4 regions of the Bradyrhizobium zhanjiangense genome follow, and region 4 is predicted to be linked to each of the others. Evidence: predicted binding sites of a transcription regulator. Region 4 holds the regulator's gene; each other region holds the start of a gene.
What was found. The regulator PhoB, encoded in region 4, activates phosphate uptake and scavenging genes when phosphate is short. The targets are predictions, from matches to a motif close to TGTCATNNANCTGTCAT.
Positions count from the first base shown of each region.

Region 1 (7,740 bases), 3.9 Mb from region 4:
CAACTTCCGGCAGTCGATGAACCAGGCGCCGAGCACGGGCGGCGGCAACAATCGCCGGAGCTTCATGCACTGATCGCGCAAGAAGCGCACACGACAGGGGGGCAGAGCGGCAACGCTCTGCCCCTTTCTTCATGTCAGCTCTGAACATTGTCATTCCGAGATGCGCCGAGAGGCGCAGGCCCGGAATCCATTGTGCAGCAGGTCGGTGAGGAAATGGATTCCGGGTTCGCGCTCGCGCGCGCCCGGAATGACGCCTAAGCCACCAGCTCTGCGAACAACTCCGCATCGACATTGCCGCCGGAGAGCACGATGACGACGTTCTTGCCAGCGACGTCGAGACGTCCCGCCAGCAGCGCGGCAAGGCCCACGGCGCCGCCCGGCTCCACCACGAGCTTCAGCTCGCGATAGGCGAACGCGACGGCGGCGCCGACCTCGGCATCCGAGGCCGTGACGCCGCGCGCGAGCAGCTTGCTGTTGATCGCAAAGGTCATCTCGCCGGGCATCAGGGCCATCAGCGCATCGCAGATGGTGCGGGCCGCGGGCGGATGCGGCTCGCGATGGCCGGCGGTCAGCGAAATGCCGTGATCGTCGAACGCCTCGGGCTCGGCGACCACGATTTCGGCTAGCGGATAGCGCGCCTTCACGGCGGTCGCGACGCCCGCGATCAGGCCGCCGCCGGAGGCCGGCGCCACCACGATGTCGGGGGCAAGGCCGAGGCCCGCCATGTCCTCCGCAATCTCGCGGCCGGCAGTGCCCTGCCCCGCAATCACGAAGGGATCGTCATATGGCTTGACCAGCGTCGCACCGCGCTTCTCGGCGATGCCGCGCGAGATCGCCTCGCGGTCGTCGCGATCGCGATCGTACAGCACGACCTCTGCGCCGTAGGATTTGGTGCGGTCGCGCTTGGACAGCGGCGCATCCGCCGGCATCACGATCGTCGCCTGCATGTCGAGGATTTTCGCCGCGGCCGCCACGCCCTGGGCGTGGTTGCCCGAGGAGAACGCGACGACGCCGCCGGCGCGCTTGTCCTGCGGAATCGAGAACACCTTGTTGAAAGCGCCGCGGAACTTGAAGGAGCCGGTGCGCTGGAACATTTCCGGCTTCAGGAAGACCTTTGCGCCGACGCGCTCGTTGAGCACGGGAAAAGACAACAGCGGGGTGCGGATGGCGTAAGGCGCGATCACGCGCGCTGCGGCGTCGATGTCGGCGGGGCCGACCGGGAGGAGCTGTTCGGTCATGGCCGACTTTATCGCGGCCGACGAGCTGCGGGCAAGACACCTCCCCGCGAGGATTTTCCCCGTCAGGCGACGAAGCGTGGCTGTTCCGCCCTGTTCCGGCCGGGCAGTACCGCGCCGACCGCCTCGATGCTAGCCACGAAAGCCCTGGCCGAAGCCTCCCAGGTGTAATTGGCGGCGAACGCGACGCAGTCCTGCCGGGAGATGTCGAGCGCGGCGAAACAGGCGCTGCGCAGATCGTGATCGAGAACGCCGACCGGCGCATTGCCGATCACGTCGCGGGGACCCTTCACCGGGAAGGCCGCCACCGGCAGGCCGCTCGCGAGCGCTTCCAGTAGGACCAGACCGAACGTGTCGGTCTTGCTCGGGAACACGAAGACGTCGGCCGCAGCATAGATTTCCGCCAGCGCCTCGCCGTGCTTCTCGCCAAGGAAGATCGCATCGGGATAGGCCTCTTCGAGCGAGGCGCGCGCCGGACCGTGACCGACGATCACCTTGGTACCGGGCAGATCGAGATCGAGAAAGGCCTTGAGATTCTTCTCCACCGCAATCCGGCCGACCGACAGGAACACCGGCGCCGGCAGACAGAGGTCGATCGCGCGCGGGTGGAACAAATCGGTGTCGACGCCGCGCGGCCACAGCACGACATTGTCGAAGCCGCGATCGCCGAGCTCGCGGGCGAGCGCAGGCGTTGCCGCCATCACGGCACGGCTGGGCGCATGGAAGCGGCGCAGCGCGCGCCAGATCAGCGAGCCCGGCACCGGCACGCGGGCACGGACATATTCGGGAAAGCGGGTGTGGAAGCTGGTCGTGAACGGCAGCTTGCGCTGGCGGCAATAGCGGCGGACCATCAGGCCGATCGGCCCCTCCGTCGCAATGTGGATGCTGTCCGGGCGCGCCTCCTCGATCAGCTTTGCAATTCGCGCCGGACGCGGCATCGCGAGGCGCACGTCGCGATAGCTCGGCATCGCGAAGGTGCGGAACGATTGCGGCGTCAGGAACGTGAACGCGACGCCGAGCCCCTCGGCGGCGTCAGCAAGCTTGGTCAGCGTCCGAACCACACCGTTGACTTGCGGGTGCCAGGCGTCGGTCGCGACCAGGATGCGCATCAGGCAGCTCTCATCAGGCAGCTCTTGCCGCGACCTGCGGGACTTGTGCGGGCTTCTGCAAATGATCCGCCCAGGTGATGATCTCGAAATGGCCGTCGTCGTGCTCGACGAGGGCCGTGCAGCTCTCGACCCAGTCGCCGCAATTCATGTAACGGATGCCGGCCTCGTCGCGGATCACGGCATAGTGTATGTGGCCGCAGATCACGCCGTCGGCCTCATGGCGCCGCGCCTCGGCGGCGAGCGCCTGCTCGAACGCGCCGATATAGTTGACGGCATTCTTGACCTTCTGCTTGGCCCATTGCGACAGCGACCAATAGGGCACGCCGAAAAGGCGGCGGAAGAAATTGACCAAGCGATTCATCTGGATCGCGAAGTCGTAGGCCTTGTCGCCGAGATGGGCGAGCCAGCGCGCGTTCTGCACCACGAGGTCGAAGATGTCGCCGTGGATGACGAGATAGCGCTTGCCGTCCACGCCGGTATGGACGGTGTTCTCGACCACATCGATGCCGCCGAAATGCGTGCCGTAATAATTGCGCAGGAACTCGTCGTGATTGCCGGGAATGTAGATGATTTTGGCGCCCTTGCGCGCCTTGCGCAGCAGCTTCTGGACCAGGTCGTTGTGCGATTGCGGCCAGTGCCAGCTCGATTTCAGCGCCCAGCCGTCGACGATGTCGCCGACGAGATAGATGGTGTCGGCATCGTGGTAGCGCAGAAAGTCGAGCAGAAGGTCGGCTTGAGAACCGCGGGCTCCGAGATGGACGTCGGAGATGAACAACGTGCGAAAGCGCCGCTCCGGGCTTTCATCACTCACATCGTAGCTTCCCATGCGCCAGCCTGTAACAATGTCCCGTGACAGGGGGATGACCGATTGAACCTTCGAGGCACCTTCAAATACGAATCACGCCTTGCCTCGCCCTCCCCGCGAATATCAGTCGCATGCGACAATCAGGCGACATGGCGCCGCAGCGACCCCCCGCAAGACCAGATTGCCGCTGGAACCCACGAGGCAAGTGCGCTCCCTCTCCCGCTTGCGGGAGAGGGTTGGGATGAGGGTGCCTCCTCAAGCGATGACCCCGAGTGGAGAGAGCCCTCACCCGCGCCTTTCGGCGCGACCTCTCCCGCAAGCGGGAGAGGTCGCGCGAGCCCGCGTCAGTAAAACTTGTGGAAATGATGGATCGGCCCGTGGCCATGCCCGACGCTGAAGCGGTCGGCGGCTCCGATCGCGGCGCTGATCCAGGATTTGGCATTGCGCACTGCTTGCTCGAGATCCTCGCCCCTGGCAAGCCCCGCCGCGACGGCCGAGGACAGCGAGCAGCCGGTGCCATGGGTGTTATTGGTGGCGAGGCGCGGCGCAGCGAGCGCGATGGTGCTGTCGGCATCGACCAGATAGTCGATGCTCTCGGCGCCCTCGCCGTGCCCGCCCTTGACCAGGACTGCGCGGCAGCCGAGCGCCAGCAGGCGGCGCCCCTGGCTTTCGATCTCGGCCTTGCTTTCCGCCACGGGCTCCTCGAGCAGCGCGGCCGCCTCGGGCAGGTTCGGCGTGATCACCGAGGCCAGCGGTATCAGTCTCGTGCGCAACGCTGCGACGGCCTCGGAGGCCAGCAGGCGGTCGCCCGATGTTGCCACCATCACGGGATCGAGCACCACGTGGCGCGGCGCCCAGCGCGACAGCGCGGCCGCGATCGCCTCGATGCTGGCGGCCTGGGCCACCATGCCGATCTTCACCGCGCCGACATCGAGATCGGAAAACACCGCATCGATCTGTGCGGTGACGAACTCCGCCGGCACCGCGTGAATGCCGGTGACGCCGCGCGTGTTCTGCGCCGTCAGCGCCGTGATGGCGGAGGCGCCATAGACGCCGAGCGCGGCAAAAGTCTTCAGGTCCGCCTGGATGCCGGCGCCGCCGCTCGAATCGGAGCCGGCGATGGTGAGTGCGACCGGGGTCGTCATCGCGGGATGCATGTGCTGGAGGACACCGCCATGGCCTGTCCTAGCGCGACCGTGGAACAGCAGCAAGCGCGGCGGCCCGCTGCCATGATTCGTGGCGGCCCGTCGCGCCCGCAACCGGCGCGGCATGCCCCCGCAATCGTGCCGGCCTGAAAAATCGAGCCTCGCCATAGCCTTGATAACCTGCCCCTTGGCGTGCACACCGATGAGTGAGACGTTAGGTGGTAGAATCGTCCAGCGACACCATTCGCGCGAGCCGCCCCCGGCTCGCACGTCTTCCCGGGGTGGAATTATGTGGGCCTATTTTGAACGTCTCCTCGACTCCTCGATGCTGTCGCCGCACGGCATTTGCCTGTTGTGGGAACCCGAACTGATCTGGCTCCATGTCGTTTCCGACGCCTGCATCGCCGCCGCTTATTTTTCGATCCCGTTCGCGCTCGCGATCCTCGTCACCAAGCGGCGCGACCTCAAATTCGGTTGTTCGCGATCTTCATCATGGCGTGCGGCCTGACCCATGTGCTGTCGATCTACACGCTTTGGGTCCCGATCTATGGCATCGAAGGCCTCGTGAAGGCGACCACAGCGGTCGCGTCCGTGGTGACCGCCGCTGCGCTCTGGCCGCTGCTGCCGAAGATCCTGACGATTCCCTCTCCGTTCGAGCTGCGGCAGGTCCAGGCCGCGCTCGAGGAGGAGGAAATCAAGAGCCGGGACGCGACGCTCCTGCTCCAGCAGGTCGGGGAAGCCCAGCGCGCGATGCGCGACAGCATGGCGCGCCTCACCGCAATCGTCGAGACCGCGGTCGACGGGGTCATCCTGTTCGATGCGCAGGATCGAATCCTGTTGTTCAATCCGGCCTGCGAGCGCTTGTTCGGCTACCGGGCTGACGAGGTGATGGGCCGGCACATCGGCATGCTGATGCCCGAGGCAGCTGCTGCGTCCGACAGCCGCAGGGGGCATTTCGCGACCGGCGGCGAGGCCATCGGCCTGCGCAAGGATGAATCGAGCTTTCCGATGGACCTGTCGGTGGGCCAGGCGCGGCAGGACGGCGAATTGATCTTCGTCGGCATCATCCATGACCTCACCACGCGCAAGTTGACCGAGCAGCAGCTCCAGCAGGCGCAGAAGATGGAGACGGTCGGCCAGCTCTCCGGCGGCATCGCGCACGATTTCAACAATCTCTTGACCGTCATCATCGGCAACGCCGAGCACCTCAGCGAGCAGCTCAAGGCGAGGCCCGACCTCAAGCGGTTTGCCGACGACATCTGCCAATCGGGCGAACGGGGCGCCGAGCTGACGCAGCGCCTGCTCGCGTTCAGCCGCCGCCAGTTGCTCCAGCCTCAGATGATCGATTGCCGCGGCCTGCTCGATTCCATGTTCAAGCTGCTCAAGCGCACCTTGCGCGAAAATGTCGAGATCAGGACGAGCTCCGGGCCCGGCACGATCATGGCCTTTGCAGACCGCACCCAGCTCGAATCCGCGGTGCTGAACCTTGCGCTCAACGCACAGGATGCCATGCCATCAGGAGGACATCTGGCGCTGAGCACGGAGCTGGTTGCGATCGACGACGACTATCGTGTCCTTCACCCGGAAGTCGCATCCGGCACTTACGCGTTGATCTCGGTCACCGACGACGGCGAAGGCATGACGCCTGATGTCACCGCGCGCGCCTTCGAGCCGTTCTTCACCACCAAGGAGGTCGGCAAGGGCTCCGGCCTCGGCCTCAGCATGGTCTATGGCTTTGCCAAGCAATCCAATGGCCATGTCTCGATCTACAGCGAGGCAGGCCTTGGGACCACGGTCCGGATCTACCTGCCGCGCGCTGATGCAGGGCAAACACAGGCCGACCTCGTGGACGGCGAGGACACAGCACCCAGAGGCTACGAGACCATTCTGATCGCCGAGGACGATCCGTTCGTCCGCTCCTCCGCGATTCGCAGGGTGGAAGCTCTCGGATACCGCGTCGTCGCCGCGTTCAACGGCAAGGAGGCCCTGCAGCAGCTGCGCACCGACCCCAGCATCGACATGCTGTTCACCGACATCGTGATGCCCGGCGGCATGAGCGGTTGGGAGCTCGCCGATCAGGCGCGGCGGATTCGCCCGGGCCTGCCGGTCCTGTTCACCTCGGGCTACGCGCTGGAGACCCTGGTGGAGCAGGGCCGCGCGCATGCGCAGGCGATCGTGCTGACCAAGCCCTATCGCAAGGTCGAGCTCGCGCAGCGGCTCAGGGATGCGTTCGCCGCGGCGGCCGTCGCCTCCTGAGCGCTGGGCCGGCATCTGGCGGCCGGCAAGCTCGCTTGCTAAATTCGGCCCGTTTTGGCCTATTAGCCGGCCAGATGTGCTTTCGGAGTGACCGCGATGGTTCCCTTTTTCGTCCAGATCAAATGCAAGCTCGGCCAGTCCTATGTGGTCGCCAATGCGCTCGCCGAAGCCGAAATCGCCTCCGAGATCTACTCCACCGCCGGTCAATACGACCTCTTGGTGAAGTTCTACGTCGACAAGGACACCGACATCGGCCACTTCGTGAACGAGAAGGTGCAGGTGCTGCCGGGCATCCAGGACACCCTCACCATCATCACGTTCAAGGCGTTCGGCACGGGCTAGCGCCGCGTCAGTAGTGCGGGATGAGTTTGGTTAAACGATGCTTCGCATCGCCAGGCGCAATCCGACCTCTCCCCGTTGGGGAGAGGTGAACCACGGACATCCGATCGAGCTGCACTAGCTGCCCTGCTTGCGCTTGGGCGGCGTCGGCCCGTCCACCGGCGGCAGCGATTTGACGTAGTCCGCCATCGCCGCGAGAGCGGCATCCGGCAATTGCGAGGTGTTCTTGATGACGCGCGTCATCGCACCGCCGGCGCTGTCGCCGTCGGGCAATTCGCCGGTCTTGAGGAAATAGGCGATATCCTTCGCGCTCCAGTCACCGAGGCGCTTCTGGGTGATGTTGGGGACCCACCCCTCGCCTTCCGGATTGGGCCCGCCGGCAAACCGCTCACCGGAGATGATGCCGCCAAGCGCGTTGCGCGGGCTGTGGCATTCGACGCAATGGCCGAAGCTGTTCACGAGATAGGCGCCGCGATTGAATTCCGGCGACTTCGCGGCGTCGGCGACGAAGGGCTTGTCGTCCAGAAATAAGAACTTCCAGATACCGATGTTGCGCCGGATGTCGAAGGGAAAGCCGACGTCGTGGTCACGCACTTTGCCTGCAACGGCCGGCAGCGTTTTCAGATACGCAAAGAGATCGAGCACGTCCTCACGCCTGGCGTGCTGATAGGAGGTGTAGGGAAACGCCGGAAAGTAATGCTGCCCGGACGGCGAGACCCCGTGCATCACCGCATTGACGAAATCGGCATCCGTCCATTTGCCGATGCCGTCGGCCGGATCGGGCGAGATGTTCGGCGCGTAGAACGTTCCGAACGGCGACTTGATCGCGACGCCGCCACCGAGCCTGAGAC
Region 1 covers NZ_CP022221.1:3,693,067-3,700,806, reverse strand. Annotated here, with positions in the region: gene XH85_RS17330 (caspase family protein) at 1-73, shown strand, start outside; gene XH85_RS17325 (threonine/serine dehydratase family protein) at 255-1,238, opposite strand; gene XH85_RS17320 (glycosyltransferase family 4 protein) at 1,301-2,344, opposite strand; gene XH85_RS17315 (UDP-2,3-diacylglucosamine diphosphatase) at 2,358-3,170, opposite strand; gene thiD (bifunctional hydroxymethylpyrimidine kinase/phosphomethylpyrimidine kinase) at 3,494-4,294, opposite strand; partial or broken gene XH85_RS17305 (PAS domain S-box protein) at 4,584-6,550, shown strand; gene XH85_RS17300 (Lrp/AsnC ligand binding domain-containing protein) at 6,647-6,892, shown strand; gene XH85_RS17295 (cytochrome c) at 7,007-7,740, opposite strand, start outside.
Region 1: XH85_RS17315 (UDP-2,3-diacylglucosamine diphosphatase) is a predicted target of PhoB. The motif match lies at 3,194-3,210, and genes of this name have one in related genera.

Region 2 (7,740 bases), 490 kb from region 4:
GCGGACATCGCGATGCGATGATCCATATGGGTGGCAACAACGCCGCCGCCGGGCACATGACCGCGGCCTTCGACGATCAGATCGTCGCCGGAGACCTCGACCTTCACGCCGTTGACGCGGAGCATGGCAGCCGTGGCTTCCAGCCGATCGGATTCCTTGACGCGCAGCTCTTGCAGGCCGCGCATAATGGTAGTGCCTTCGGCGAAGGCGGCTGCGACCGCCAGCACCAGATATTCGTCGATCATCGACGGCGCGCGCTCCGGCGGCACCTCGACACCGCGCAGTTTCGAGGCGCGCACGCGCAATTGCGCCATCGGCTCGCCGGCATCGCGACGGATGTCGTTTTCCTCGATCGAGGCGCCCATTTCGCGGAGCGTGGTGAACAGGCCGATGCGCAGCGGATTGGTCATGACATCCGACAGGATGACGTCGGAGCCCTCGGCGATCAGCGCCGCAACGACCGGGAAAGCCGCCGAGGAGGGGTCGGCGGGCACGACGACGGTGGCACCGTGCAGCTCAGGCTGGCCTTGAAGCGTGATGCGGCGGCCGTGCTGGCCTTCCTGCACCGATGTGATGTCGGCACCGAAATGCTTCAGCATCAGCTCGGTGTGGTCGCGACTCGCCTCGGTCTCAATCACCGTGGTGGTGCCGGGCGCAGCCAGGCCCGCCATCAGCACGGCCGATTTGATCTGGGCCGAAGCGACCGGGGTCTTGTAGGTGATCGGCAGCGGATCGCGCGCGCCCTGGAGGGTCAGCGGCAGACGGCCGCCCTCGCCGCCTGATACGACCCTGGCGCCCATCTGTTCGAGCGGGTCGAGGATCCGGCGCATCGGGCGGCTGCGCAGCGAGGCGTCGCCGTCGAACACCGCCGAGATCGGGCACCCCGCAACGGCGCCCATGACCAGGCGGCAGCCGGTGCCGGAGTTGCCGAAATCCAGCGCCCCCTTGGGCTGGGCGAAGCCGCCGACACCGACGCCGTTCACCGTCCACGCGAAATCGCCGGTGCGCGCGACCCTGGCGCCCAGCGCCTGCATCGATTTGGCGGTGTTGAGGACGTCTTCGCCCTCGAGCAGCCCCGAAATCTTGGTCTCGCCGACCGCGAGCGCACCCAGGATCAGGGCACGGTGGGAGATCGACTTATCGCCGGGCACCCGTACTTTCCCGGTCAGGGGGCCGCTGGCGCGAGACTGGAGCGGCCTCGGTTGGTCGGAATGGGTCAAGATTGTGTCCTTGGATGCCTTGAAGGCTGGGCCGCAGGTACCACATGGTCCGCGCCCCGTCACGGGCATGTCGTTCTTCCGTAATGCGCTATTGACAGCGGGCCGCCAACTAGCCAAGTGAAACACCGCTTTTCAGACATTCCCAGGATTCCTGCCGTGGCCAAGTCCGAACTCGGAACCAAACGTATTTGCCCGACCACGGGCAAGAAATTCTATGACCTCAACAAGAATCCGGTGATCTCGCCTTATACCGGCGAGGTGGTGCCGATCGCCCCCATCGCTCCCGCACGTGCGTCCCGCGGCACTGAAGCCCGCAGCATGGCCCAGGACACCGCGCCGGAGCCGGCAGAGGCCGAGGAGTTGGTGTCGCTCGAGGAGGCCGATGCCGAGGAGAACACCGGCAAGGTCAAGGCCGTCGTGCCCGAATCGGAGGACGATATCGAGGTCGACGAGACCCTCGACGACGACGATGACGATGATTCGACCTTCATTGCCGACGAGGAAGAGGGCGATGAGGACGTGACCGACATCATTGGTGATGTCGGAGGTGATGAAGAGACTTGAGATCAGCCCTGATCTGTGAAAAAGGGTGCACCGCGCGAGTCGCTAGGGCTCGCCGGTTGGGGTGATCCACCAGATTCACCCCGGTCTAAGGTTAAGGGGCCATAGCTCAGCTGGGAGAGCGCTTGCATGGCATGCAAGAGGTCGGCGGTTCGATCCCGCCTGGCTCCACCAGCCTTCGCTCGCTTCGCGAGCTTCGGCTGGGCAAGCCTAGGGAAGTCCCTCGTAGCGAAGTGAGCGAAGGCTGTCCCGCCATAGCCCGAAGGGCGGCGGCGGACTCTATCCGCGATCACCACCACGGCAACATCCTAGGCATGTCTTGAAGCTGCTATCCTACCCTCCAGGGAGGAAGCGCGATGAAGTACGTCTATATTCTCGAAAGTCTCGATTCCGAGCACTTCTACGTCGGCATCACCGACGATCTACGGGCGCGTCTGGCAAAGCATAACGCCGGCGAGGTGCCTCACACGTCGAAATACGGGCTTGCCGAATACGAACTTATTTCGCGTTCGATGACGCCGCACGCGCTGTCGCATTCGAACGATACTTGAAATCTGGCTCGGGGCGCGCGTTCGCGAAGAAGCACTTCTAGTCGCTCTAACTGCCCCTACTCCCCGATCACCGCATTAAGCCTATCCCGCAGCGCGACGATCTCGTCCTTCATCGCGACCAGTTCCGGCACCGAGCAGTCCGACGCCGCCAGAATCGATTGCGGCACGCTGCGCGCCTTGTCTTTCAGCGCGTAGCCCTGCGGCGTCAGGGCGATCAGCACCTGACGCTCGTCCTCGCTCGAGCGGGTGCGTTTGACGAGTTGGGCGGCCTCGAGCCGCTTGAGCAGCGGTGTCAACGTGCCCGAATCCAGGAACAGCTTCTCGCCGATGTCCTTCACCGGCACGTCGTCGCGCTCCCACAGCACCAGCATCACCAGATATTGCGGATAGGTCAGGCCGAGCCGCTCGAGCAGCGGCTTGTAGACGCGGTTGAAGGCATGCGCGGCCGAATAGACCGCGAAGCAGATCTGGTTGTCGAGCCGCAGCGGCGCGTCCGCTGCCGATGGTTTCCGGGCCATGGCGAATCTCACGGGATTTGCCCCGCATTGTGGGGCCGGGCGGCCGCATATTCAATTGCGAACAATTAAATGTGAGGCACCACAAATTAGATTGCGCACAATCTAATTGTCTGCGATACAGATCGCGCCCACCCGAACCCCCAGGGAGATGAAAATGTCCGTGAACGTCCTCTACAAGACCAGTGCCAAGGCGACCGGCGGCCGCGACGGCCATGCCGCAACCCTCGACGGCGCGCTCGACGTCAAGCTGACCACGCCGAAGGAGCTCGGCGGCGCCGGCGGCGCCGGCAACAATCCCGAGCAGCTGTTCGCGGCCGGCTATGCCGCCTGCTTCATCGGCGCGATGAAGTTCGTGGCTTCGCAGGGCGGCCCCAAGGTCCCCGCCGACGCCTCCGTCACCTCGACCGTCGGCATCGGCCCGCGCTCCGAGGGCGGCTTCGGTCTCGACATCGATCTGGCCGTCTCGCTGCCCGGCCTGGCCCGCGCCGAGGCCGAGGCGCTGGTCGAGAAGGCGCACCAGGTGTGCCCATACTCCAACGCCACGCGCGGCAATGTCGACGTTCGCCTGACGGTCATCTGACCGGAAGTGCGGATTGGCTGGCCCGAGATCCCCCTCGGGCCGGCCGCTTCCGTGGATTTCCCACTTCGCGGGATTGAGGCGTGCATACGGCCCTACGCGCGGGGCCATTGCTGGCCTGCACGAACCTCGCTAGGCCTGTGATCACACGTCGACACAGGGGAAGCGAAGGCATGAGTTCTGAAGCCGCCACAGGTGCCATGAGTGGATTGCGCGTCATCGATCTCACGCGCGTGCTCGGCGGTCCCTATTGCACCCAGATCCTCGCCGACCATGGCGCCGACGTCATCAAGGTCGAGCCGCCCGCGGGCGACGAGGTGCGCGAATGGGGCCCTCCCTTCCACGAGGAGGACGCGGCCTATTTCGTCGGCATCAACCGCAACAAGCGCTCGATCGGCCTCGACCTCGCCTCCGAGGGCGGCCGTGCCGTGCTGCTGAAGATGCTGGAGACGGCCGACGTCCTGATCGAGAATTTCAAGCCGGGCACCCTTGAGAAATGGGGCATCGGCAACGAAGTGCTGCGCGCAAAATTCCCGCGTCTCGTGCATTGCCGGATCTGCGGCTTCGGCGCCGACGGCCCGCGCGGCGGCAATCCCGGCTATGACGCCATCATCCAGGCCATGACCGGCATGATCGCCGCGACCGGCTCACCGGAGAGCGGCCCAATGCGGATCGGCGTGCCGCTGGTCGACATCACCACCGGCCTTTATGCGGCGATCGGCATCCTGATGGCGCTGTCGGAGCGCCAGCGTTCGGGCCAGGGCCAGTTCCTGGAGACGACGCTGTACGAGACCGGCCTTGCCATCATGCATCCGCACACCGCGAATTATTTCATGCATGGCAAGCCGCCCTCGCTCACCGGCAACGAGCATCCCAACCTCGTGCCCTACGCGATCTTCCCGACGAAAACCGACAACATCTTCATCGGGGTCGGTAATGACGGCACCTTCCGCAAGCTCGCCAAGGAGATCGGCAAGCCCGAGCTTGGCACCGATCCGCGCTTTGCCCGCAACAAGGACCGCATCGCCAATCGCGAGGCGCTGCGCGCCGAGCTCGCCGCGGTATTCAGCCAGCACGAGGCCGAGCCGCTGTGCAATCGCCTGCTCGCGGCCGGCCTGCCGGCAGGCCCGGTGCAGAAAATCGACCAGGCGCTGACCAACCCGCACACGATCGCGCACGGCGATATCATCGAGAAGGACTGGTACAAGGGCGTGGCCTCGCCGATCCGGCTCGATCGCAGCAAGCCCAGCCTGCGCCGCCTGCCGCCGAAATTCAGCCAGCATTCGGCGGAGGTGCTGGGCGAGTTCGGCTACTCCAAGACGGAGATCGACGCGATGGTCGAAAAAGGCGTGGTCTGCGGCCCCGAGCGCAAGCGCTGAGATAAGAGAGATTGAGCGGCGGCGCCGGTCCGCTCCCTCCCCCGCTTGCGGGGGAGACTGGGGAGGGTGTCTCCAAAACGGGACAATCCCCAAGCGGAGAGAGCCCTCACCCGCGCCTTCGGCGCGACCTCTCCCGCAAGCGGGAGAGGTTTTCGAGTTTGCGGCCGCACGCATTGCCACGAGCTACCAGCTCTGCTGATCGATCCGCTCGCCGCCAACCAAATGCTGCGGCGCGGTCGCACGCACGTCTTCGCCTATTTTCCGGCTTCCCTTTTCCAGCGCTTGCCGCTTTCGTTTCGGCCGCTTACACAGTCATGTGAACGTCATATGGCGCTGCTAGCGCAAGCGCCTCTTTATTGACGGGCAAGGGAGGTTTTCTTGATGGCTCTTCGACATTTTGGTGCGGCTGCAGCTGTTGCAATCACGGTTGGCTTGTCGGCCTCGCCGGCCCTGGCCGTGACTGAAATCCAGTGGTGGCACGCGATGACCGGCGCCAACAACGACGTCATCGTCAAGCTCGCGAACGACTTCAACGCATCGCAGAGCGATTACAAGGTGATCCCGACCTACAAAGGCAATTACGCCGACACGATGAACGCCGGCATCGCCGCCTTCCGCGCCGGCAACGCCCCGCACATCATGCAAGTGTTCGAGGTCGGCACCGCGACCATGATGGCCGCGACCGGCGCGGTGAAGCCGGTGTACAAGCTGATGGCCGAGACCGGCGAGAAATTCGATCCGAAGGCCTATCTGCCCGCGATCACCGGTTACTACTCGACCTCGAAGGGCGAGATGCTGTCCTTCCCCTTCAACTCGTCGTCGACGGTGATGTGGGTCAATCTCGACGAACTGAAGAAGGCCAATGTCGAGATCCCGAAGACCTGGCCGCAGGTGTTCGACGCCGCCAAGAAGCTGCACGACAACGGCCATCCGACCTGCGGCTTCTCAAACTCCTGGGTCACCTGGGTCAATCTCGAGCAGCTCTCCGCCTGGCACAACGTGCCGCTGTCGACCAAGGCCAACGGCCTCGACGGTTTCGACACCGTGCTCGAGTTCAACAGCCCGGTCCAGGTCAAGCACCTCGAGAAGCTGGTCGAGCTCCAGAAGGACAAGACCTACGACTATGCCGGCCGCACCAACACCGGTGAAGGCCGCTTCACGTCAGGCGAATGCCCGCTCTATCTGACCTCCTCGGCATTCTTCGGCAACGTCAAGGCGCAGGCCAAGTTCAACTTCACCGCCGTCCCGATGCCCTACTATCCCGACGTGAAGGGCGCGCCGCAGAACTCGATCATCGGCGGTGCCTCGCTCTGGGTCATGGGCGGCAAGTCGGCCGACGATTATAAGGGTGTCGCGAAGTTCCTGAGCTTCCTCTCCGACACCGATCGCCAAGTCTACATCCACAAGGCCTCGGGCTATCTGCCGATCACCAAGGCGGCCTATGAGAAGGCCAAGGCGGAAGGCTTCTACAAGGATCAGCCCTATCTCGAGACCCCGCTGCTCGAGCTGACCAACAAGGAGCCGACCGAGAACTCCCGCGGCCTGCGCCTCGGCAACATGGTTCAGCTCCGTGACGTCTGGTCGGAAGAGATCGAGCAGGCGCTCGCCGGCAAGAAGACCGCCAAGCAGGCGCTGGATGCCGCCGTCGAGCGCGGCAACACGATGCTGCGCCAGTTCGAAAAGACCGCCGTCAAGTGAGGCGATCAGCGGCAGGCCGGTAACCCGGCCTGCCGCTCCTGCGGGCATCATGCAAAAGCAAGCCATTTTCCAATCGAAGCTATTGCCCTACGCGCTGGTTGCGCCGCAGCTCGCGATCGTCCTGATTTTCTTCTACTGGCCGGCCCTGCAGGCGGTGATCCAGTCCTACCTGCTCCAGGACGCCTTCGGTCTTTCGACCAGCTTCGTCTGGTTCGACAATTATCTCGAACTTCTGAAGGACCGCGCCTATTTCGAGGCGATCGTGCGGACCTTCTTCTTCTCGTTCGCCATCGCAGTCTCGTCGCTGTCGTTTGCGCTGCTGCTAGCGGTGATGGCGGACAAGCCGCTGCGCGGCTCGATGCTCTACCGCACGCTCTTGATCTGGCCCTATGCGGTGGCGCCGCCGGTCGTCGGCGTGCTCTGGATCTTCATGCTGCACCCCTCGCTGGGTGTGCTCTCGCGCTATGTGCGCGCCTTGGGGGTCGACTGGAATCCGCTGCTAGACGGCGACCAGGCCGCAACGCTGATCATCCTCGCCGCCGCCTGGAAGCAGATCTCCTACAACTTCCTGTTCTTCCTCGCCGGCCTTCAGAGCATCCCGAGAAGCGTGCTTGAGGCGGCCGCGATCGACGGCGCGCGCCCGATGCGCCGATTCTGGACCGTGACGTTCCCACTGCTGTCGCCGACCATCTTCTTCCTGCTGGTCGTCAACATCGTCTACGCCTTCTTCGACACCTTCGGCATCATCGACACCATGACCCGCGGCGGTCCCGGCAAGTCGACGGAGACGCTGGTCTACAAGGTCTATTCCGACGGCCTGCTCGGCGGCAATCTCGGCAGCTCCGCGGCGCAATCGGTGATCCTGATGATCATGGTGATCGTGCTGACCGGAATCCAGTTCCGCTTCGTCGAACGCAAGGTGACCTACTGATGGTCGAGCAAGAGGGCATCAGGCGCTACGTCGCTCATATCATCCTCTGGATCGGGATCGCGATCGTCGCGTTCCCCGTCTACATCGCGATCGTCGCCTCGACCCAGGACAACGCCCTGATAGCGAACGGACAGATGTCGCTGCTGCCCGGCGGCCATTTCTTCCAGACTTACTACCAGACCATCTTCGTCGGCACGAGCGGCTCGACCCGCGAGCCAGTCGGCAACATGATGCTGAACTCGCTGGTGATGGCGCTCTTGATCGCGGTCGGCAAGATCGCGATCTCGATCATCTCAGCCTATGCG
Region 2 covers NZ_CP022221.1:303,123-310,862, forward strand. Annotated here, with positions in the region: gene aroA (3-phosphoshikimate 1-carboxyvinyltransferase) at 1-1,220, opposite strand, end outside; gene XH85_RS01415 (TIGR02300 family protein) at 1,377-1,784, shown strand; tRNA gene XH85_RS01420 (tRNA-Ala) at 1,880-1,955, shown strand; partial or broken gene XH85_RS01425 (GIY-YIG nuclease family protein) at 2,138-2,373, shown strand; gene XH85_RS01430 (MarR family winged helix-turn-helix transcriptional regulator) at 2,389-2,850, opposite strand; gene XH85_RS01435 (organic hydroperoxide resistance protein) at 3,005-3,430, shown strand; gene XH85_RS01440 (CaiB/BaiF CoA transferase family protein) at 3,601-4,806, shown strand; gene ugpB (sn-glycerol-3-phosphate ABC transporter substrate-binding protein UgpB) at 5,188-6,504, shown strand; gene ugpA (sn-glycerol-3-phosphate ABC transporter permease UgpA) at 6,554-7,435, shown strand; gene ugpE (sn-glycerol-3-phosphate ABC transporter permease UgpE) at 7,435-7,740, shown strand, end outside.
Region 2: ugpB (sn-glycerol-3-phosphate ABC transporter substrate-binding protein UgpB) is a predicted target of PhoB. The motif match lies at 5,117-5,133, and genes of this name have one in related genera.

Region 3 (7,740 bases), 1.4 Mb from region 4:
CGGTGTCCTTGGCGTTCATATCCATTCCCTTCAGGCCGCGGCGGCGAAGCTGGTGACATCGACGATGCGGTCGGCAATCAGATGACGGATTTCGTCGTCATGGACAATGGCGACCATGGCAACGCCCTGGCGCTTTTTTTCAGTGACCAGCTCGACCACGACGGCACGGTTGGCGGCATCAAGCGAAGCGGTCGGTTCGTCCAGCAGCAGGATCGGCAAATCCGAGATGAAGCCGCGCGCGATGTTGACGCGCTGCTGCTCGCCGCCGGAGAAGGTCGCAGGCGGAAGCTGCCAGAGCCGCTCGGGGATGTTGAGACGATGCAGCAGGCTGCCTGCGCGCTGCTGTGCTTCAGCGCGCGCCAGACCGTTGACGATCAGCGGCTCGGCCACGACGTCGATGGTGGCAACCCGCGGTACCGCCCGCAGGAACTGGCTGACATAGCCGATGGTGGAACGGCGGACGTTGAGCACCTGCCGCGGCTCGGCACTGGCGAGATCGATCAGCGCGCCGCGATGGCGGATGCCGATGCGGCCGCTATCGCAGCGATAGTTGCCAAAAATCATCTTCAGGATCGACGATTTGCCGGCGCCTGATGGCCCCGACAGCACGACGCATTCGCCGGGATTGACGTGGAAGGTCACGCCGCGCACGACAGGCAGCTCGATGCCGCCTTGCAAGTGCATCGTAAAGGTCTTTTGGGCATCGGCAACGTCGATCATTGCGGTCATCGAAAAGCTCATGGCGGGAGAATCGAGGAGACGAGGAGTTGGGTATAGGGCTCACGGGGATCGTCGAGCACCTGGTCGGTGAGACCGGTCTCGATAACGCGGCCGCCCTTCATCACCATCACGCGGTGCGACAACAGCCGCGCCACCGCAAGATCGTGGGTCACGATGATGACGGCGAGGTGCAGCTCGGCGACCAGGCTGCGCAGGAGGTCGAGCAGGCGGGCCTGCACGGAGACGTCGAGGCCGCCGGTCGGCTCGTCCATGAACACCAGCCGCGGCCCGGTGACGAGGTTGCGCGCGATCTGGAGGCGCTGGCGCATGCCGCCGGAATAAGTGCGCGGCGCATCGTCGATGCGGGCGACGTCGATCTCGACCCGCGTCAGCCAGTCCGACGCGGTGTCGCGGATGCGGCCGTAATGATCCCACCCGACCGCCATCAGCCGCTCGCCGACATTGGCGCCGGCCGAGACCGCCATGCGCAGGCCCTGCGCGGGATCCTGGTGCACATAGCCCCAGTCGGTGCGGAACAGGAATCGCCGCTCGGCTTCGCCCAGCGTGGTGAGATCGCGAGTGACGCCGTCGCGCATCCGGTAGGAGACCTGGCCGGCGCTCGGCGCGAGCTGGCCCGACAGCATTTGCAGCAGCGTCGACTTGCCCGAGCCGGACTCGCCGACGATCGCCAGCACTTCGCCGGGGTAGAGCGCGAAGGAAACGTCGCGGCAGGCGGCGATGCGGCCGAAGGACTTGCTGAGCGACTCCGCAACCAGCAACGGCTGGTCGTTTTCGAGCGTATCGAGATCAGCCATGTCTTGGTCAACCATGTGAGCCCGCCTTCTCCTTGTACGGCGCGGCGCTCAGGCTGCCGTGATGGCCGGCGGCCTGCCGTCCCTCGCAATAATCGGTATCCGAGCAGACGAACATGCGTCCGCCCCTGTCGTCCGTGACGATCTCGTCGAGATAGGAATTTTCGGCGCCACACAGCGCGCAGGGCGCGTTGAAGCGGTAAGGCTCGAACGGGTGGTCCTCGAAATCGAGCGACACCACCTGCGTATAGGGCGGGATCGCATAGATGCGCTTCTCGCGGCCGGCGCCGAACAATTGCAGCGCCGGACAATTGTCCATCTTGGGATTGTCGAATTTCGGCGTCGGCGAGGGATCCATCACATAGCGCGCATTCACCTTCACCGGATAGGCGTAGGCGGTCGCAATATGGCCGAAGCGGGCGATGTCCTCATAGAGCTTCACATGCATCAGGCCGTATTCGGCGAGCGCATGCATGCGCCGCGTCTCGGTCTCGCGCGGCTCGAGGAAGCGCAGCGGCTCCGGGATTGGTACCTGATAGACCAGCACCTGGTTTTCATTCAGCGCCGTCTCCGGGATGCGGTGACGGGTCTGGATCACCGTCGCCTTATCCGTCGCCGTCGTCGTGGCGACGCCCGCGGTCTTGGCGAAGAACTTGCGGATCGAGATCGCGTTGGTGGTATCGTCGGAACCCTGATCGATCACCTTCAGCACGTCCTGAGGACCGAGGATCGCAGCCGTCACCTGCACGCCGCCGGTGCCCCAGCCATAGGGCATCGGCATTTCGCGGCTGGCGAACGGCACCTGATAGCCGGGGATCGCGATCGCCTTGAGGATCGCACGGCGGATCATCCGCTTGGTCTGCTCGTCGAGATAGGCGAAATTGTAGGCGGGCGCGTTCATTCCGCGGCCTCCTTCATGGGCTCAGCATTGGCCTCGGCAAATTCTTGGCGCAGCTTGCGGAGCAGGCCGAGCTCGGACTGGAAGTCGACATAGTGCGGCAGCTTGAGATGCTCGACGAAGCCGGTCGCCTGGACGTTGTCCGAATGCGACAGCACGAATTCTTCATCTTGCGCCGGGGCGAGCGCCTCCTCGCCAAGCTCGCGGGCACGCAGTGCGCGGTCGACCAGCGCCATCGACATGGTCTTGCGCTCGCTCTGACCGAAGGCGAGGCCATAGCCACGGGTGAAGCACGGCGCTTCCGTCGCCGATCCCTTGAACTGGTTGACCATCTGGCACTCCGTGAGCTCGATCGAGCCGAGCGGCACGGCGAAGCCGACGTCTTCAGCGAAGAATTCGACCTCGACCTCACCGAAGCGGATCTCGCCGGCGAAGGGATGGTTGCGGCCATAGCCGCGCTGGGTGGAATAGCCCATCGCCAGCAGAAAGCCTTCGTCACCACGCGCCAGATTTTGCAGGCGCAGGTCGCGGTCCGCCGGAAAATTCAAGGGCTCGCGGGTGAGATCGCCGACGCCGGCGCCGTCGTCGGCCTGCGGCGAGGATTCGATCAGTCCGTCACGGCCGAGAATATCCGTCACGCGCGGCGTCGCCGCGGTCGAGGCTTCGGCTATCGCCGGTGCTTCCGGTACAAAGCCTTCGGCGAGCGAGGGATCGAGCAGGCGGTGGGTATAGTCGAAGGTCGGCCCGAGGATCTGGCCGCCCGGAATGTCCTTGAAGGTCGAGGACACCCGTCGCTGCACGCGCATGGCGCCGGTGTCGACCGGCTCGCTCGCGCCGTAGCGCGGCAGCGTGGCACGGAAGGCGCGGACCAGGAAGATCGCCTCGATCAGATCGCCGCGCGCCTGCTTGATCGCGAGCGCCGCGAGCTCGCGGTCATAGAGCGAGCCTTCGCTCATGACGCGGTCGACGGCGAGGCCGAGCTGCTCCGAGATCTGGTCGAGCGTGACTTCCGGAACGCTTTGGTCGCCGCGCCGCGCATTGGCGAGCAGGCGATGAGCGTTCTCGATGGCGCGTTCGCCGCCTTTGACTGCGACATACATGCTTCAGCTTCCCTTGTTCGCAACGCGCGTGGTGCGCGGAATCGCGACCACGGCATCATCGGCGACCAGCACCACATCGAGGCCGCGCGGAAACAGCGGCTCGTTGAACCGCAGGCGCTCGAACAGGTCGAACGGCTTGATCGACGCCTGGAGCGTCGCGGCGCCGTCGATGCCGGGACCGCGCAGCTCGAAGCTGCGTCCCGCGCCCAGGCTATCGACCTGGAGGATCAATGTGGTCGAGCGATCCGGATATTCGCTGGTGCCGAGCGCGAAGCGCTCGAGCGGCGGAAGCAGTGCGCCGTCGCCGATCAGCGCAAAGCTCGCAATCGAGGTGTCCTGCACCACCGGCGCGCCGGTGTGGAACTTGAGCCACTTCACCCCGTCGGAATTTTGCGCCATGCACGCATCGAGCCAGAGTGGCGTGTCGTGATCGAACAGCGTCAGCGCGATCGCGGCGGTGCCGCGCATCATCGTATGGGGCGTTCCGGCTGTCGGCACGATACGCTGGACCGAGCCCGGCCGCGCCATCGCGTCCATCACCGAGCGGAAGGTCGATTGCGCCGACAACACCTTATCGGCGAACCCCGGCGGCAGTTCCGCAATCGTGGTCATGACCTCACCCCTCACCGCGCACCATGGTGTAGAAATCAACCTTCGTTGCGGCAGTCTTCGCCGCCACCTGCTGGCGCCTCGTCATAAGCTGCTCGCGCAACGGCGCGATAACGTCGCGCTCGACGGCTGCGCTGAAATCGCAGGACTGCACCAGCGCGTCGCACAGCGCGATCAGCCGCGCCTTCTCACCATCGCGGCCAAGGGTGTAGCCGAAGCCGACCTCGCCGCTGGCAAGCCGGACCGCCGCGCGCGACACCGTGGCTTCGCCGAGGTTGAACGGCGCACCGTCGCCGCCGACCCGGCCGCGCAGCATGACCAGACCGTTTTCGCCTTCGCGCAGATCCTGATGGGCCGGCAGGGCTAAGTTGCGGAGGCGAGCGGCGATCTCGCCCGCCTCCGCGTGCGCCAGCACGGCCATCGCGGCCTTGCGCTGGGCTTGCTGATTGTTGTGTTGGGTCACCGGTTCACCGATCTTGCCGATTCTAAGTTGTCTATGATACTAGACAACTTCATAGTGGAGCGCCATGACTGTTTCGTGACAAAGGCGTGATTTCTGGGCTAGGCTGACCGGCGATATGAGCATGCAAGACACTGCATCGTCGGGCGTCGCGCTGTGGCGCCTCGTCGCCGACGGCATCGAGCGCGGCATCGCCGACGGCCGCTTTGCCGCCGGCGACAAACTGCCGGGCGAGATGGAGATCGCCGAAACCTACCGCGTGAATCGCCACACCGTGCGGCGCGCGCTGGCCGCGCTTGCCGAGCGCGGCCTCGTGCGCGCCGAGCGCGGCAGCGGGACCTATGTCGAGGCGCAGAAGCTCGCCTATCCGCTGCGCTCGCGCACGCGCTTCTCCGAGATCGTCGGCGCCGGCGGCCGCGAGCCGCGTGGCCAACTGATCGAAGCTTCCGATGACGTCGCGACCCGGGAGCTGGCGCGCGAACTGGGTTTGAAGACCGGTGCGCCGCTGGTACGGATCGAGGCGATCCGCCTCGCCGACCGCACGCCGATCTGCGTCTCCACCACCTGGCTGTCGGCGGAATTGTTTCCGGGCGCAGGCGCCGTGTTCGCCACGACGCGCTCGATGACGAAGTTGCTCGAGCACTACGGCATTCGCGACTACCGCCGCGGCGCGACCCGGATCACCGCCGGCATCGTCGACGCGACCGACGCCGCCCGGCTCGATCTTGCGCTGGGACGTCCGATCCTGGTGGTCGATGCGACCGACCACGCTCTTGACGGCAAGCCGCTGGTGACGAAGCATTCGCGGTTCGCGGCGGAGCGGGTGGAGTTTCTGGTGGAGTCGTAGCAGCGGAGCTCTCTCCGCGAAACCGGAGCCGTAGGGTGGGCAAAGGCGCACTTGCGCCGTGCCCACCATCTTTCCAAGATTCGCGAGAAGCGGTGGGCACGCTTCGCTTTGCCCACCCTACGGCAGCGGTGATTAAGCGACAGCCCTTCGCCCGATAATCGCAAAGCGCAGCTTGCCCGAGATGAAATCGATCGCAGCAACCGCAATCAAAATCATCAGGATAAGGAACGACACCTTCTGCCATTCCAGCACGCGGATCTGCTCGGCGAGCTGGAGGCCGATGCCGCCGGCACCGACGATGCCGATGATGGTGGCCGAGCGCGTGTTGGATTCGATGAAGTAGAGCACCTGGCCGGCGATCACGGGCAACACCTGCGGCAGCAGCCCGAAGCGGATCTCGTGCAGCGCGCTGCCGCCGGAGGCGCGGATGCCTTCGACCTGCCTCTGGTCGGCGCCCTCGATCGCCTCCGAGAACAGTTTTCCAAAGGCGCCGAAATCCGACACGGCGATGGCAAGCACGCCGGCGAATGGGCCGAGCCCGACCACATTGATCCACACCAGCGCCCAGATCAGCGTGTCGACGCCGCGGATCGAATCGAGGAAGCGGCGAACCGGGAAGCGCAGGATGATTGACGGCACCACGTTGCGCGCGGCCAGCAGGCTGACCGGCAGCGCGAACAGGGCGGCGAGCGTCGTGCCCAGCAGCGCGATCGACAGCGTCTCGCCCAGCGCTTTCAGATAGACCGGCAGCGAGGAGCCGGGATCGGGCGGGATCATCATTAGGCTGATCCAGCCGAGCTGGCTGAGGCCGGCGAGGAACCGCGACGGCGCGAAGTCGAGATCGACCAGGCCGTAAGTGAGGATCGCAAACGCCGCGACGATCATCGCGGGCGTTGCAAGCCGCGCCGAGGCCGGCCGGTCGAACACATCGGGGTAGCGCGCGCGGATCTCTCGCGTGTCGACCTCGTGCGGCTTCGTCACGTCCGCGCCTCCTTGCCGAACAGGCGGCCGCGCAGCCAGCCGGTGGTGATGTCGATGATGAAGACCGTGACGATGATGGTGAGCAGGATGGCGCTGACGTCCGAGTAGTAGAACTTGCGGATGGCGACGACCAGCTCCTGGCCGATGCCGCCGGCGCCGACAAAACCCATCACAGAGGCTTCGCGGACGTTGATCTCGAAGCGCAGCAGCGCGTAGCTGGCATAGCCCGCGGTGACCTGCGGCACCACGGCGAAGCGCATGCAGGAGAGCCAGCTCGCGCCGGTCGAGCGGATTCCCTCGACCGGCTTCATGTCGGCATTCTCGACGATCTCTGAGAACAGCTTGCCGAGCGCGCCGGTGGAATGGATCGCGATCGCGAGCACGCCCGCCATCGGACCTAGGCCGAAGGCGATGACGAACACCAGCGCGAACACGATGCCGGGAACGGTGCGGGCGAATTCGAGCAGGCGACGCACGACAAAGCGCAGCCAGGGCGCGGGCGAGGTATTCTCCGCCGCGAAGAAATTCAGGGCAAAGGCGAAGGTCGCGCCGATCAGCGTGCCGACATAGGAGATCAGCAGCGTCTCGCCCAGCATCTTCAGCCATTTGCGCCAGCCCCACAGCCACTCGCCGACATCGGTCCAGACCCGCTGGCCGCTGTCGAGTGTGAGGATGCGGTCGAAATAGCTGATGAAGTTGCCGAAATAGGTGAACAGCGTGCGCAAATTTACTTCGGCGCCGATCGCGGCAAGAACCAGCGCTGCGCCAAAGATACCGGCTCCCAACAGGAGACGCCATCGCCTGCGCGCGACCGCCTGGCGATAGGCGGCGTTGAGCACGGCAAGCTGCTGCTCGGGGAGGATCGAAACCGCGACGGTCATCTTGTCAGGGAGAATGGCCTGTAAGAGAGAGTAGCCTGTAAAAAGAGAAAGAGCCGGGTCCGTCGACCCGGCTCGAGTAGCTCGTCCTGAGATCAGGACGCCTTCTTCTTACGCAGCGCATCGACGAACTTGATCAGCTCGATCGTGCCATCCCAGTCCTTGGTGGTGGCGGGATGAAAACCCTTCTTCTGGCCGTCGGAGAGACGGTCGAATGCCGCCTTGTCCTTGCTCGGCGCGTCGAAGAACGCCTTGGCGATGGCGGCCTTGGCATCTTCCGGGAGATCCGAGTTGTAGGCGTAGGGGCCGTTGATGATCGGCGCCGACTTGTGAATGATGCGGAAATCGTCCTTCTTCATCGCCGAACCATCGGCACTCTTCAGCATGCCCTTGGTCAGCATCTGCGCCAGCGTCGAATCGTCATCGCTGGTCCAC
Region 3 covers NZ_CP022221.1:1,201,253-1,208,992, reverse strand. Annotated here, with positions in the region: gene XH85_RS05670 (alpha-D-ribose 1-methylphosphonate 5-triphosphate diphosphatase) at 1-25, opposite strand, end outside; gene phnL (phosphonate C-P lyase system protein PhnL) at 31-729, opposite strand; gene phnK (phosphonate C-P lyase system protein PhnK) at 738-1,535, opposite strand; gene XH85_RS05655 (alpha-D-ribose 1-methylphosphonate 5-phosphate C-P-lyase PhnJ) at 1,543-2,433, opposite strand; gene XH85_RS05650 (carbon-phosphorus lyase complex subunit) at 2,430-3,530, opposite strand; gene phnH (phosphonate C-P lyase system protein PhnH) at 3,534-4,142, opposite strand; gene phnG (phosphonate C-P lyase system protein PhnG) at 4,147-4,560, opposite strand; gene phnF (phosphonate metabolism transcriptional regulator PhnF) at 4,718-5,446, shown strand; gene phnE (phosphonate ABC transporter, permease protein PhnE) at 5,579-6,427, opposite strand; gene phnE (phosphonate ABC transporter, permease protein PhnE) at 6,424-7,308, opposite strand; gene phnD (phosphonate ABC transporter substrate-binding protein) at 7,401-7,740, opposite strand, start outside.
Region 3: phnF (phosphonate metabolism transcriptional regulator PhnF) is a predicted target of PhoB. The motif match lies at 4,667-4,683, and genes of this name have one in related genera.

Region 4 (7,740 bases):
CTGCTGTTCACCGCGCTGTCGAACCAGTTCTTCAGCCTCGGCCTGAACAAGACGATGGCCAACCTGCCCGTGACCATCAACAATTTCGTGCAGAGCCCCTACGCCTATTGGAAGCAGCTCGCCTGGAGCGGCGCACTGCTGATCACGCTCACCGTGCTTGCCCTGAACATTGGCGCCCGCATCCTCGGCGCCGAGAGGACCGCAAAATGACCGACCTGTCCGTATCCGTGAGTTCCAACGGTCACCTGGCCTCGCATCCGCTGCCGGAAGCGCCCGCCAAGGTGATGGTGCGCAACCTCAACTTCTATTACGGCGAGCATCACGCGCTGAAGAACATCAACCTGACGCTCGGCACCAACCGCGTCACGGCCTTCATCGGCCCGTCGGGCTGCGGCAAGTCGACCCTGCTGCGCATCTTCAACCGGATGTACGACCTCTATCCGGGCCAGCGCGTGACCGGTCAGCTGATGCTCGACCAGACCAACATCCTCGATCCCAAGCTCGACCTCAATCTGCTGCGCGCCCGCGTCGGCATGGTGTTCCAGAAGCCGACACCGTTCCCGATGACGATCTACGAGAACATCGCCTTCGGCATCCGCCTCTACGAGAAGATCTCGAAGTCCGAGATGGACGACCGGGTCGAGAAGGCGCTGCGCGGCGGCGCGCTGTGGAACGAGGTCAAGGACAAGCTCAACGCCTCGGGCCTGTCGCTCTCCGGCGGCCAGCAGCAGCGCCTCTGCATCGCCCGCACGGTCGCGGTGCGGCCTGAAGTGATCTTGTTCGACGAGCCCTGCTCGGCGCTCGATCCGATCTCGACCGCCAAGGTCGAGGAGCTGATCCAGGAACTGTCCGAGAACTACACGATCGCGATCGTCACCCACAACATGCAGCAGGCGGCGCGCGTCTCCGACAAGACCGCCTTCATGTATCTCGGCGAACTGATCGAGTTCGACGACACCAGCAAGATCTTCACGTCGCCGAGCGACCGGCGTACGCAGGATTACATCACCGGCCGGTTCGGCTGAGGAGACGGGAAATGGGTACTGAACATACCGCAAAGGCCTTCGACACCGACCTCCAGGAGCTCACCCGCCTGGTCGCCGAGATGGGCGGCATCGCCGAGCGCATGATCGTCGATTCCGTCGACGCGCTGATCCGCCGCGACGTCGCGCTCGGCCAGCGCGTCGTCACCACCGACGCCGAGCTCGACGCGCTGCAGAAACGCATCGAGGAGCGCGCCGTGCTCACCATCGCCCGCCGCCAGCCGATGGCGGTGGATCTGCGCGAGATCGTCGGCGCCATGCGCGTCGCCACCGATCTCGAGCGCATCGGCGACCTCGCCAAGAACATGGGCAAGCGCGTTGCGGCGCTGGAGACGGACTTCCATCCGCTAAAACTGTTCCGCGGCCTGGAGCACATGACCGACCTCGTGCAGCAGCAGGTCAAGTCGGTGCTGGACGCCTATGCCGCGCATGATCTGCCGGCGGCAATGGCGGTGTGGAAGGGCGACGAGGAAGTCGACGCCATCTGCACCTCGCTGTTCCGCGAGCTCCTCACCTACATGATGGAGGATCCGCGCAACATCTCGTTCTGCATCCATCTGATGTTCTGCGCCAAGAACATCGAGCGGATCGGTGACCACGCCACCAACATCGCCGAAACAGTGTTCTACATGATCGAGGGTCAGGCGATCACCGACAAGCGGCCGAAGGGCGACATGACGACCTTCGCCACGACGGTACCGAATACCTAGGGAGCGACGACAACATGGGCGCACGCATCATGGTGGTTGAGGACGAGGAAGCTCTCACCGAGCTTCTCCGTTACAACCTCGAAGGCGACGGCTATGACGTGGAGACGGTGATGCGCGGCGACGACGCCGACACCCGCCTCAAGGAACACATCCCCGATCTGATCGTGCTCGACTGGATGCTGCCGGGACTATCAGGCATCGAGCTGTGCCGGCGGCTGCGCACCCGTCCCGAGACCAAGCAACTCCCGATCATCATGCTCACCGCGCGCGGCGAGGAGAGCGAGCGGGTGCGGGGTCTTGCGACCGGCGCCGACGACTACATCGTCAAGCCGTTCTCGGTGCCGGAGCTGCTCGCGCGCGTGAAGGGGCTCTTGCGACGGGCAAGCCCGGAGCGGCTCGCCACCGTGCTCGCCTATGGCGACATCGAGCTCGATCGCGACAAGCGCCGCGTGGCGCGCTCTGGCCGGCCGATCGATCTCGGCCCGACCGAATATCGCCTGCTGGAGTTCTTCCTGGAGCATCCCGGCCGCGTGTTCTCGCGCGAGCAGCTGCTCGACAGCGTCTGGGGCCGCGACATCTATATCGACGAGCGCACCGTCGACGTCCATATCGGCCGCCTGCGCAAGCTGCTCAATCTCGGCCGCGAGCAGGACCCGATCCGCACCGTCCGCGGCGCCGGCTATGCGCTGGATGATCGGTTTGCAAAGGCGGAGCAGACGTAAGTTAGGCGGTGTTGCTTTAGAGCATCCGCCGATCATGTTGCAGCGTATCCTGCGGCGATGAAGTAGTTGCGGCATTCCATTGATGTGAAGCGATCAATGATGCGACCAATCGCGCTCCAGAGGCCGTCGACGGTTCGTTCTGCGGCCTGACGCAAGAGTGCCTTGAGCTTGGCGAAGGCATTCTCGATCGGATTGAAGTCGGGGCTGTAGGGAGGCAGGTAGAGCAGGCTTGCACCCGCAGCTTCGATCATCTGGCGGATCCTTGGTCCCTTGTGGCTGGACAGGTTGTCCATGACGACGATGGCGCCTGGCGGAAGGTCGGGGATGAGAACCTTCTCGACATAGACTTCGAAGGCGTCGCGATTGATCGGTCCGTCGAGGACCCAGGGGGCGATGATGCCGCTGGAGGTGATTCCGGCCACGAAGGTCGTGGTCTTCCAATGGCCGTGGGGATCCCGACCTTCAGCCGCTCTCCACGCGGACAGCGGCCGTAGCGGCGGGCCATATTGGTCGAAGCCCAGGTCTCATCGATGAAGACGAGGCGCTTGGGATCAAGCGCAGGCTGGCCCTCGAGCCAATCCTGGCGCCGCTTTACGACGTCCGGCCGGTCCTGCTCGCTGGCGTGTGCGGTCTTTTTTTGCGCGTGATGCCGTGCCGCATCAGGAAGCGACGGAGTGTGCCTTCGCCGAACACCAGCCCCTTTTGGGCCAGGCTCCGGCGCAGCTCCTCGATCGAGACATCCGGCGTCGCCTTCAGCATCGCAAGGATCGTCTCCTTGTGCGCCTCGATGCGGCCGGACCTGCGGTCTCCACCGAGCGCCTTCGGGCGTGCATCACCCTGCTGGCGCTCGCGCATTCCCCACCGGCTCACGCTTGCCGCGCTCACCCCAAACCGTTCACCTGCCTCGCGGTGCGATGCCCCCGCCTTCACCGCGGCCAGAACCCTAACTCGAAGATCCAGCGAAAGAGCCTTCGACATGCCCGCCGGCCTCCAGCCCCGGCAGGCAGTTTGAATCACCTCACAGCTGATTTGGGAATCCCTTTCGATTCATTCAGCTCGGCGGATGCTCTAGCAGGCGGCTGCCACACTCTCACTGTCGTCCCGGACAAGCGTAAGCGCAGATCCGGGACCCATAGCCACAGGGAGTGATTGTTGCGCTAAAAAGGTAACTCCGAGTCCCCGTAGCCACAGCTTGCGGTGGCTGTGGGTCCCGGATCTACGCGCGCTTGAGGCGCGCTTGTCCGGGACGACATCGGATTTGTAGAGCCGCGATCGCACGACGGCTCATTTCTGGTCTCAGAACAAACTCACCGCGTGCTCGGCTTGGCCGGCGCCCGCCGCCGATCCGCGGCCGGCTGATACGCCACGCGCGAGTGCTGGGCACAGTAGGGCAGGCCGGACAGCGCCCTGCCGCCGCAGAAGAAGAAATCCGGGCTCGATGGATCGCCGACCGGCCAGTGGCAGGTTGCCTCGTTCAATTCCAGCAGCGACAGCCGCTGGCTCATTGGCACCACGTTGTCGTAGGTGACCGGTTCGGCCTCCACCTCGACCTCGAAGGCCTGCGCCAGCGCGGTGTTGCCGCGCGAGATCGGCCGGGTCACCCGCATCATGTGCTGTGCTGGGCGCGCCTTGCGCGGCCGCGGCGCGGCCGAAGATGGGCTCTTGGCGCGGCCCGACAGGCCGAGCCTGTGCACTTTGCCGATCACGGCATTGCGGGTCACATTGCCGAGCTCGGCCGCGATCTGGCTGGCCGAAAGTCCGGCCTCCCAGAGCTTTTTCAGCTGCTCGACGCGATCGTCGGACCAGGTCAAAACCGTCATTGCACCCTTTCCCTCGCTGCGCGCCACCATCCTGGGGCCTCACAGCGAATGCCTAAGCCTTGAAAAACCCGTGCCGCCAGAATCCCTTAAGGCTCGCCGGGCGCGCTACTGACGCCCGAACGTTTACGCCGGTACATGAGGACTTAGAGGATCAGAACCGCTGCACGAGATGTCGTATCTGACAGGCCAAACGCTACAATATGGCGTGACTCCCGCGCAAGAGTCCGCCGACTCGCTTCCACATGTTCCGTGGTGAAAACCCCGCAAAATCGGCACCGCAAGACTACGGATTCAGCGTTTCGCGAGGCTTTCCAGGCGGCATTGACACCGGTCTTGCCAGGCATAAGATAGTGGCGCGTGCCGCCCTTAAAAGGCGGCACGTTTCGTTTTCCGGACCGATCAATGGTGCGCTGCGCAAGGCACGCCAGGCAGGTCTCAACATTCAAATGCAACATCCAAGTGATGGTCATGACCAACAGCGCCGCGCCGCATCTGCTTCCCGTTTTCGCCAGGGCCGACCTTGGTTTCGAGCGCGGCGAAGGCTGTTGGCTGATCGCGACCAATGGCGATCGCTATCTCGATTTCACGTCGGGCGTTGCGGTGAACGCGCTCGGCCATGCTCATCCCGCGCTGGTCAAGGCATTGCAGGAGCAGGCGACCAAGCTCTGGCACATGTCGAACCTGTTCCAAAGCCCGGACGGTGAGAAACTGGCGGCGCGCCTGTGCAGCGAAAGCTTCGCCGACTTCGTGTTCTTCTGCAATTCCGGCGCTGAAGCGCTGGAATGCGTGATCAAGGTCGTGCGGCGCTATCACGCCGCAAAGGGCCATCCCGATCGCTATCGCATGATCACCTTCGAGGGTGCCTTCCACGGCCGCACGCTGGCGACGCTGGCTGCGACGGGCTCGGCAAAATATCTCGAAGGTTTCGGCCCGCCGATGGACGGCTTCGACCAGGTCCCGCATGGCGATATCGAGGCCGTGAAGAAGGCGATCGGTCCGCAGACCGCCGGCATCCTGATCGAGCCGATCCAGGGCGAGGGCGGTGTGCGTTCGTCGACACCCGCCTTCCTCAAGGCGCTGCGTCAGCTCTGCGACGAGAAGGGCCTGTTGCTCGCGTTCGACGAGGTGCAGACCGGCATGGGCCGCACCGGCGATCTGTTCGCGCATCGCCGTTTCGGCGTCACGCCCGACGTGATGTCGCTGGCGAAGGCGCTCGGTGGCGGCTTCCCGATCGGTGCTTGCCTTGCGACCGCGGAAGCGGCCTCCGGCATGACACCCGGCTCGCACGGCTCGACCTTCGGCGGCAATCCGCTCGCGATTTCCGCTGCGAACGCCGTGCTCGACGTCATGCTCAAGCCCGGCTTCTTCGACCACGTGCAGAAGATGTCGCTGCTGCTCAAGCAGAAGCTCGCCTCCGTGATCGATCGCCATCCTGATGTCGTCAGCGAAGTGCGTGGCGAGGGTCTCCTGATCGGCATCAAGGCGGTCGTGCCTTCGGGTGATCTCGTTGCCGCCTTGCGCCACGAAAAGCTGCTCACCGTCGGCGCCGGCGATAATGTCGTGCGCTTCCTGCCGCCTCTGATCGTCACCGAAGCCGAGATCGAGGACAGCATCGGGCGGCTCGAGCGCGCCTGCACGGCGATCTCGTCCGGTCAGACCAAGCGGGCGGCAAGCTGATGAGCAAGTCGCCAAAGCACTTCCTCGACATCAACGAGCTCCCGCTGTCGGAGCTCAAGCGCATGCTCGCCGCATCCTCCGCCATGAAGGCGAAGCAGAAGGCGCATCAGCCGGTCAGGCCGCTCGAAGGCAAGACGCTGGCGATGATCTTCGAGCGCCCCTCGACGCGGACGCGAGTGTCGTTCGACGTCGCCATGCGCCAGCTCGGCGGCGAGCCCATCATGCTCACCGGTGCCGAAATGCAGCTCGGCCGCGGCGAGACCATCGCCGACACCGCGCGTGTGCTGTCGCGCTATGTCGACGCCATCATGATCCGCATCCTCAATCACGAGGCGCTGCTGGAGCTTGCGGCCTATGCGACCGTGCCCGTCATCAACGGCCTGACGCGCCGTTCACACCCTTGCCAGGTGATGGCCGACCTCATGACCTACGAGGAGCATCGCGGTCCGATCGAGGGCAAGACGGTGGCCTGGACCGGTGACGACAACAACGTGCTGGCGTCCTGGGCCCACGCCGCCGAGCGCTTCAAATTCCAGCTCAACGTCGCAACGCCGCCGGAGCTCGCCCCGAAAAAGGCGATGCGCGACTGGATCAAGACGACCAATGCGCCGATCGTGCTCGGCACCGATCCGGAGGCCGCCGTGCGCGGTGCCGACTGCGTCGTCACCGACACCTGGGTGTCGATGGGCGACAAGGAGGGCGAGCACCGTCACAACGTGCTCAAGCCGTACCAGGTCAATGCCAAGCTGATGTCGTTGGCCAAGTCCGATGCGCTGTTCATGCACTGCCTGCCCGCCCACCGCGGCGAAGAGGTCACCGATGACGTGATCGACGGCCCGCAATCGGTCGTGTTCGACGAGGCCGAAAACCGCCTGCACGCGCAGAAGGGCATTCTGGCCTGGTGCTTTGACGCGGTGAAGTAGGCGGGGCGGATCTGGATCGTCGTCCTGGCTTTCGCCAGGACGGCACCGAATTTGCAGGATCGTGTGCACTCATAGCTGCATCCGGAACACGCCGCCTCGCACCCCTTCCAATCCCTCACCTCCGACCCCAGATAGAGCGCCATGGTTTTCCAATCCCCTGACATGAAAACCGGGCTAGAAGGCCCGGTTCGCGCGCCATCAGCAGTTCCGATCGATGACGCCGTGCTGCCCTACGAGGTCGATGCGCTCGACGTGCGTGGCCGCCTGGTGCGGCTCGGCCCGGCGCTCGATGACATCCTCACCAAGCACGATTATCCCGCTCCCGTCGGCAAGCTGCTCGGCGAGGCCATCGTGCTGACGACGTTGCTCGGCTCGGCGCTGAAATTCGAGGGCCGCTTCATCCTTCAAGCCCAGACCGACGGTCCGGTATCGTTCCTGGTCGTCGACTACATGGCGCCGGATCGCCTGCGCGCCTATGCGCGCTTCGATGCTGCGCGCCTCGGTGACGCCAGGGATTCAGGGACGCTGCTCGGCCGCGGCCATCTCGCCATGACCATCGACCAGGGCCCCGACATGAGCCGTTACCAGGGCCTGGTCGCGCTCGACGGCGGCGGCCTCGAAGAGGCCGCCCACGAATATTTCCTGCGCTCCGAGCAGATCCCGACGCGCGTGCGCCTCGCGGTCGGCGAGGAATGGCGCAGTAGCGATGGCGGCAAGCATCGCTGGCGCGCCGGCGGCATGCTGATGCAGTTTTTGCCGAAGGCGCCGGAGCGCGCGCGGCAGGCCGATTTGCATCCCGGCAACGCGCCCGAAGGCACCGAGGTGCACAGCGTCGCGGAAGACGA
Region 4 covers NZ_CP022221.1:9,150,619-9,158,358, reverse strand. Annotated here, with positions in the region: gene pstA (phosphate ABC transporter permease PstA) at 1-210, shown strand, start outside; gene pstB (phosphate ABC transporter ATP-binding protein PstB) at 207-1,025, shown strand; gene phoU (phosphate signaling complex protein PhoU) at 1,037-1,753, shown strand; gene phoB (phosphate regulon transcriptional regulator PhoB) at 1,768-2,475, shown strand; partial or broken gene XH85_RS43765 (IS630 family transposase) at 2,508-3,453, opposite strand; gene XH85_RS43760 (GcrA family cell cycle regulator) at 3,783-4,295, opposite strand; gene XH85_RS43755 (aspartate aminotransferase family protein) at 4,764-5,972, shown strand; gene argF (ornithine carbamoyltransferase) at 5,972-6,895, shown strand; gene XH85_RS43745 (Hsp33 family molecular chaperone) at 7,037-7,740, shown strand, end outside.